Regions from separate parts of the Stenotrophomonas sp. Y-13 genome, predicted to be linked through region 1. Evidence: riboswitches for the same ligand, from Rfam matches in the RefSeq annotation. Region 1 holds a riboswitch; the other holds the start of a gene.

Region 1 (4,095 bases):
CTGCGCGGCAATGACGGAATGATGCGGAGATGGCAGGCAAACGCGGAGCCGCTGTTGCCTTTTCTCACTCCTCTTCACTCACTCCTTGGCGTTAACTCACTCCGCCGCCCCGCTCACTTCTGCTCTCCAGCCTCTTCCTGCGCGGCCATCTCGCGTTCGATCCACGCCTGCACGGCATGCCGCGCGCGCTGCGCGCGGCGCCGTTCCAGCTGGTACTCCAGGTCCAGCACGCGGTACAGGCATACCATCACCATCACCATCAGCAGCGCGAACGGCAACGCGGCGATGGTGATCATGCCCTGCAGCGCGTCCAGCCCGCCGGCCAGCAGCAGGGTCGCGGCGATCAGCGCCACCGCCACGCCCCATACCGCCTTGCGCGCCGGCGGCGGATCGCCGGCTTCGTCGGTGGACATGCTGGCCAGCACCAGCACCGCCGAATCGGCCGAGGTGACGAAGAAGATCACCAGCAGCACCAGCGCGATGCCCGACAGCAGCAAGCCGCCGGGCAGGCTGTCGAACAGTGCGAACAGCACCGTCTCATAGCCGTTGCCCAGCGCCTGCAGCAGGTCGGCGTGGCCGCTGATCTGCGCCCACAGCGCACTGCCGCCGAACACCGAGAACCACACGAAACCAAGCAGCGTCGGCGCCAGCACCACGCCGACCACGAACTCGCGCACGCTGCGCCCGCGCGACACGCGGGCGATGAACGCGCCCACGAACGGCGCCCAGGCGATCCACCAGGCCCAGTAGAAGATCGTCCAGTCCGCCACCCACGTGCTGCCCGAGAACGGCGACATGCGCAGGCTCATGGTCACCAGCTGGTTGAGGTAGGCGCCGAGGGTGGTGGTGAAGGTGTCGAAGATGAAGCCGGTCGGCCCCAGCACCAGCACCGCGGCCAGCAGCAGCGCGGCCAGCAGCAGGTTGCAGTTGGACAGCCACTTGATGCCACGGTCCACGCCGCTCAGGGTCGAGGCCATGTACAGCACGAAGGCGATGGCGATGATGCCCAGCTGCACCGACACGCTGGCGGTAAGGCCGAACACGCGCTGCAGTCCGGCGGCGATCTGGATGGTGCCGAAGCCCAGCGTGGTGGCCACGCCGATCGCGGTGGCCACCACCGCGGCGATGTTGACCGCGTGGCCGATGGCACCGCGGTGGTGGCGTCCGATCAGCGGCTGCAGCATGTCGCTGATCAGGCCGCGGCCGTTGCGGTTGTACTGGAACCATGCCATCGCCAGCCCGATCAGGGCGTAGATCGCCCACGGGTGCAGGCCCCAGTGGAAGAAGGCGTAGCGCATCGCCGCGCGCGCCGCGTCCACGCTCTGCGGCGGCAGCCCCTCGGGCGGCTTGGAGAAATGCGAGATCGGCTCGGCCGCGCCCCAGAACACCAGGCCGATGCCCATGCCGGTGGCGAACAGCATCGCCAGCCAGCTGGCGCGCGAGAAGTCCGGCTCGGCGTCCTCGCCGCCGATGCGCAGGTTGCCGAAACGGCCGAACGCCAAGTACAGCAGGAAGGTCAGCGTCAGGAACACGATCAGCAGGTACAGCCAGCCGACGCTGCGCACGACGTCGACCAGCACGGCCTGCACCACGTCGTTGAAGGGGCCGGGGGCGATGCCGGCCAGCAGCACCAGGGCGGCGACCAGCGCGATGGAAACACGAAACACCATGGAGGAGCTTCTCCGATCTGGGGATGGGGGGCGAGCCAGGGCTTGCAGCGGAACCGGTCGCCGCGGCGCCGGTCATGGCGTAACCGGTTGCCCGCGGACACGGAAGGAGGGAGGCCGGCATGGCGGCACGGGGCCGCCTGGCGGCGGCAGCGGCGCATCCTACTGAACCCGACGTCACGAATCCGTTAGTGCCCGCCGCGTCGCCGCCACGCGGCCCGCGCCGGTGGCGTGCCGGCCGCGCGTTCCACCCGGCCGGCCGCTTCGTGTTCTAATGCCGCCCGAAGCGGGGGTACCGCGGCGTTGGCGCCACGGTTGAGACAGTCCCTTGGAACCTGATCCGGTTGATACCGGCGTAGGGAAGCTTCGCAATGTTGCCGTGCGTGGACGCCTGCCCAGGCTGCGTCCATGCGCCGGTGGCGGCGCGCCTTCGCTTCGTCCGGCCCGTGCATCCGCGTGGGCCTCCAACAGGACGACGCCCGATGAATGCACCGCTTTCCGCCCTGCAGCAGCAGGCACAGCAACTCTCCGGATCGCTCACGCAGCCGATCCCCGGCTCGCGCAGGATCCACGTGCCCGGCTCGCGCCCGGACCTGCGGGTGCCGATGCGCGAGATCGCGCTGACCCGCACGCCGACCCTGTTCGGGGGCGAGCACAACCCGCCGGTCACGGTCTACGACACGTCCGGCCCCTACACCGACCCGGACGCGCGCATCGACCTGTGCGCCGGGTTGCCGGCATTGCGCCGCGCATGGATCGAGGAACGCGGCGACAGCGAATGCCTGGCCCAGCTGGGTTCGACGTTCGGCCGTGGCCGCGCGTGCGACCCGGCGCTGGAGGCGGTGCGCTTCCCCGCGCGCAGCCTGCCGCGGCGTGCGCGCGCCGGTGCCAACGTCACCCAGATGCACTACGCGCGGCGTGGCATCGTCACCCCGGAAATGGAGTTCGTCGCGATCCGCGAGAACCAGCGGCTGGACGAGGTGCGCGACGCGCAGCTGCTGAAGCAACACCCGGGCGAGCACTTCGGCGCCGCCTTGGCGCCCCGCATCACCGCCGAATTCGTACGCGACGAAATCGCCCGCGGCCGCGCGATCCTGCCGTGCAACATCAATCATCCGGAATGCGAGCCGATGATCATCGGCCGCAACTTCCTCACCAAGATCAACGCCAACATCGGCAACAGCGCGGTGTCCTCGGGCATCGCCGAGGAAGTGGAGAAGCTGGTCTGGGCGATCCGCTGGGGCGCCGACACGGTGATGGACCTGTCCACCGGCAAGCACATCCACGAAACCCGCGAATGGATCATCCGCAATTCGCCGGTGCCGATCGGCACCGTGCCGATCTACCAGGCGCTGGAGAAGGTCGATGGCCGCGCCGAGGAACTGACCTGGGAAATGTTCCGCGACACCCTGGTCGAGCAGGCGGAGCAGGGCGTGGACTACTTCACCATCCACGCCGGCGTGCTGCTGCGCTACGTACCGCTCACCGCCGCGCGCACCACCGGCATCGTGTCGCGCGGTGGCTCGATCATGGCCAAGTGGTGCCTGGCGCACCACCGGGAGAACTTCCTCTACACCCACTTCGAGGAGATCTGCGAAATCATGAAGGCCTATGACGTGGCCTTCTCGCTCGGCGACGGCCTGCGCCCGGGCTGCATCGCCGACGCCAACGACGCGGCCCAGTTCGGCGAGCTGGAGACGCTGGGCGAGCTGACGAAGATCGCGTGGAAGCACGACGTGCAGACCATGATCGAAGGCCCGGGCCACGTGCCGATGCAGTTGATCAGGGAGAACATGGACAAGCAGCTGCGCGAGTGCGGCGAGGCGCCGTTCTACACGCTCGGGCCGCTGACCACCGACATCGCGCCGGGCTACGACCACATCACCAGCGCGATCGGCGCGGCGATGATCGGCTGGTACGGCACCGCGATGCTCTGCTACGTCACGCCGAAGGAGCACCTGGGCCTGCCCAATCGCCAGGACGTGCGCGACGGCATCATGGCCTACAAGATCGCCGCGCACGCGGCCGATCTCGCCAAGGGCCATCCCGGTGCGCAGGTGCGCGACAACGCGCTGAGCAAGGCGCGCTTCGAGTTCCGCTGGGAGGACCAGTTCCACCTCGGCCTGGATCCGGACAAGGCCAGGGAGTTCCACGACGAGACGCTGCCGAAGGAGGCGCACAAGCTCGCCCACTTCTGCTCGATGTGCGGCCCGCATTTCTGCTCGATGAAGATCACCCAGGACGTGCGCGACTACGCGGCCGAACGCGGGTTGGACGCCGCCGGCGCGCTGGCGGCCGGAATGGAGGAGAAGTCCAGGGCATTCCGCGCGCAGGGTGCGCAGGTGTACCGCGCCGAGTGATGCGCCGGTGCCCGCGCGGGCACGGCGGTGATCGCCGCCGCGCCCGCCCGCACGCGGCGGACGGGCGC
Region 2 (4,095 bases), 230 kb from region 1:
CCTCGCGTCTGTTTTGCCACTTCTGGCCATCTTCATAGTGTCTATCCTCTCCGGGAGAGACCCGCGGGCGGGATACGTTGCCTTCTCATTTGGTCAGGGCATGCCTCTCTGGGCTACCTACGGTTTACTTGGCGCAGGCTCGGTTGCTTTTGTGTTTGCACTTGCTAGCCTTGCCACCTAGCAATTCATTCAGGCCGACGCCGCTTCGCGGCGCGGCCTAATTCAGGCGTTAGCTGTTATGACCAACAATTCAGTGTCTTATCCAACAATCAGTACCCAATGGGCCGGGATGCATGGGGAGGGAATGCAGCTTGAGCTCTCTTGTGATATCTCCGGGGAAAAACATTACTTCGCGAGCTTTGTAGCTGATCCGGCGGATGAGTCACTGGCACTAGAGCTGACAGTATGTGGCCGTCCTGTTCGTATAGCCGTTGCGCAGCTAGAGTCCTTGATAGCCGCGGCTAAGAAAGACGTACATTCAGAAGCCTGGTATGACAAGCAGTTGCCTTCCGGCAATAGCAGCTAACAATTCACTCAGGCCGACGCCGCTTCGCGGCGCGGCTTAATTCCGGAGTTAGGCGGCGTGCAATGGATGAGCAAGAGTCCCTCGTAGCGGCGATCAACGAAGAAGTCAAACTCTGCGCGTACAACTCAGCTTGGCCGTCTCTTTACGAAGAAGAGCGCCAACGACTTCATGCACTGCTGCCCGGCACGATCATCGACATCCAGCACATCGGCAGCACGTCAGTTCCAGGGTTGATGGCCAAGCCCATCATCGACATCCTTGCTGGCGTGGCATCAATGGAAGTTGCAGAGTCGATTGGCGAAGTTCTGTGCAAATCCGGCTACACCACATCCGCTGAGTTCAACCGGTCACTCACAGATCGCAAGTGGTTCATGCGTTGGGCCAACGGCCACCGCACTCATCATCTGCATGTTGTCGTTCACGCGGGGCCTGTTTGGAGTGAGCGCCTCAAGTTCCGGAATGCGCTGCGCGCCGATCCTGACCTCGCAGCAAAGTACGAAAAGCTCAAGGTCCAAATGACTACCGAGCATTCACAAGACAGAGAGGCATATACAGATGCCAAGGCGCACTTCGTTCAAGCCGTGTCACGAGCCGCCTAACCCTTCCATCGAGAGAATGCTTTCCGGCCTACAGCCTCCAAACGCCTCTCATGTCAAACGTTGAACGTCGGCTTCTGGCCGATTTCTGCCGGTGACCAAACCCGTAGTCCGTCTGAGCGCTTCTACTGCGTCCAACTCGCTGGCGGCGGCGTCCAGTCCGATGGCAGAGCTTTCCGGCTCCTTGGCAGCACGTAAGGGGCTTCGCCGGGAAGGCTCCATGCGGGGCGAGCCCCGCATCTACGAGATGCGAGGCCCCATGCGCGCAAGCGCCCCCAAACCCACCCACGGGCCAAGCCGCGGCTTTTGTGGTCAAATACGCGCCTGAAGCGGGGGTGCCTGGGCTTGTCCAGGCTGAGAGAGTCCCTTGGAACCTGATCCGGTTTGCACCGGCGTAGGGAGCTTTGAGCAGCAGGCACACCGCCTTCGTGGCCGGTCGCGCGTGCGCGCCTTCGCTTCGTCTCCCCCCACGGCTGATGACGAAACGAATGAACCGCTGCCCCTCCCTTTCGCTGTTGACCGCCGCGCTGGCCGCGGCCCTGCCGCTGCACGCGCACGCCCTGGACACCGCCGCCGAGCGCTCGCCCACCGAGCTGGCTGCCGTGCGCGTACAGGCCAAACAACCCGGCGCAAAGGAGCCGCAGTCCAACAGCTTCGGCAGTGGCGACTGGAAGAACACCCCGGCCTCGATCAGCGTGCTGGACCGCGGGCTGCTCGACCGCCGCGTGGTGCGCACGCTGTCCGAGCTGGCCGACAACGATGCCTCGCTGGGCGACAGCTACGCGCCGGTGGGCTACTACCAGAACGTCGCCATTCGCGGCTTCGCGCTGGACACCGCCACCGGCTACCGCTTCAACGGCCTGAGCATCGCCGGCGAACAGCGGCTGGCGCTGGAGAACGTGCAGCAGGTGGAAATCCTCAAGGGCGAGGCCGGGCTGGCCGCCGGGGTGATCGCCCCGGGTGGCGTCATCAACTACGTCGGCAAGCGCCCGGCCGAGGTGCGCAACGTCACCCTGGGCACCGACGCCGAAGGCTCGCGCTACGCCGCCATCGACATGGGCCACTGGCTGACGCCACGCATCGGCGTGCGCTTCAACGCCGCCTGGGACAACAGCCACTCCTACATCGACCATGCCGACGGCCGCCGCAACTTCTACGCGCTGGCCACCGACTGGCTGATCGGCGAACGCGGCAAGCTGGAGGTGGACGCCAGCTACCAGACCAGCGCGCAGCGCTCGGCCTCGGGCTACCAGCTGCTGGGCGCCAGCGCGCTGCCGCAGCACGTGGACCGCACGCAAATGCTGGGCTACCAGCGCTGGCAGAAGCCGGTGGGCATCGACAGCACCAACCTCAGCGCACTGCACACCTACGATTTCAGCCCGGCGTGGCAGTCGCGCGTGTCGGCCAGCCACAGCCGCTCGGTGATCGACGACAACGTCGCCTTCGCCTACGGCTGCTACTACGCCGAAGCCTGCTGGGATGGCAGCGTGCCGGGCAACTACTTCGCGCCCAACGGCGACTACGACATCTACGACTACCGCAGCCCCGACGACACCCGCCGCAACCAGCAGCTGCGCGCCGAACTGCGCGGCCGCTTCGCCACCGGCGCGGTCGGGCACCAGCTGGTGCTTGGCGCCGACTACTTCCACCGCAGCGTGGACAAGCGCCGCAACGTCAACGCATACGTCGGCACCGGCAACATCCATGACCCCGCGGTGCCGCAGTTCGAGCCCTCGCCGCTGCAGCCGGGCCCCTCCGTGCGGCGCGTGGACAGCCGCCAGAAGGCGCTGTTCGTGCTGGACCGCATGCAGCTGGCCGACAACTGGCAGTGGCTCGCCGGCGGCCGCTTCGTGCGCCTGGACGAGCGCGCCTGGGACAAGCGCGGCAACCCCGAGCGCGACAGCCGGGTGTCGCACTTCCTGCCGCAGACCGCGCTGATCTGGAGTGCCAACCCGCAGCTCAACCTGTACGCCAGCTACGTGCGCGGCATCGCCCTGGGCGAGGAAGCGCCGTTCTGGACCAGCAACGAAGGCAGCTTCCTGCCGTCGGTGCTGTCACGCCAGCTGGAAGTGGGCGCCAAGTACACGCCCACCGACGCGCTGACCCTGGGCGCGGCGCTGTTCCGCATCAGCCGGCCGTTCCAGTACGCCAAACCGGACGCCAGCGACTACGGCTACACCTTCGTGCAGGAAGGCCGGCAGACCCATACCGGGCTGGAACTGAGCGCGCGCGGGCGCGTGGGCGACAACCTGCAGCTCAGTGCCAGCGCCAGCGTGCTGCGGGCGCGGGCGCGCGGCACCGGCACCCCGGCCTACGAAGGCCACCCGCTGATCAACGTGCCCACCACCCGCGCCAGCGTGCACGCCGACTACGCGCTGCCGTGGGTGCCCGGGCTGGGCGTGACCGGCGGCTGGCGCTTCGCGTCTTCCAACGTGGCCACCGCCGACGGCCGCGTGCGCGCCCCCGCCTACGGCGTGGTCGATGCCGGCCTGCGCTTCCGGCATGAACTGCACGGCCGCACGCTGGACTGGAACCTGAGCGTGGACAACGTGTTCAACCGCTTCTACTGGCGCGACACCGGCAGCAGCTCGGGCGACTACTACCTGTTCCCTGGCGCCCCGCGCCAGGCGCGGCTGACGGTGAGCTTCGCGCTATGAACCCGGCCCTGCTGGAATGGTCGGCGGTCATCGCCAGCGCCCTGGGCGTGTGGCTGATGGCGCAGCGGCGCATGCTGGCCTGGCCGGTGGGGCTGGTGTCCGTGGGCCTGTACGCGCTGGTGTTCTTCGAGGCGCGGCTGTATTCGGACATGCTGCTGCAGGGCGCCTTCGCCGCGTTCCTGGGCTACGGCTGGGCCACCTGGCACCGCCAGGACAAGCCCGACGGCCGCGTCGCCATCGCCCCGCTGGCCATGCAAGCCGGCGCCCGCGACCTGGCCATAGGCGTGGCCTTCGGCCTGGCCCTGGGCGCGGCCAT

The links. Region 1 has a riboswitch for thiamine pyrophosphate ahead of thiC (phosphomethylpyrimidine synthase ThiC). Riboswitches for the same ligand answer to the same signal wherever they lie in the genome.
Region 2: linked by a shared signal. The riboswitch ahead of ACJ7VY_RS14040 (TonB-dependent siderophore receptor) and the one ahead of thiC (phosphomethylpyrimidine synthase ThiC) in region 1 are both predicted to bind thiamine pyrophosphate.

What each region holds. Positions count from the first base shown of each region.
Region 1 covers NZ_CP176501.1:2,883,257-2,887,351, reverse strand. Annotated here, with positions in the region: gene ACJ7VY_RS13055 (BCCT family transporter) at 114-1,670, opposite strand; TPP riboswitch at 1,946-2,047, shown strand; gene thiC (phosphomethylpyrimidine synthase ThiC) at 2,150-4,027, shown strand.
Region 2 covers NZ_CP176501.1:3,112,125-3,116,219, forward strand. Annotated here, with positions in the region: gene ACJ7VY_RS14030 (hypothetical protein) at 239-526, shown strand; gene ACJ7VY_RS14035 (GrpB family protein) at 589-1,125, shown strand; TPP riboswitch at 1,444-1,540, shown strand; gene ACJ7VY_RS14040 (TonB-dependent siderophore receptor) at 1,611-3,779, shown strand; gene pnuC (nicotinamide riboside transporter PnuC) at 3,776-4,095, shown strand, end outside.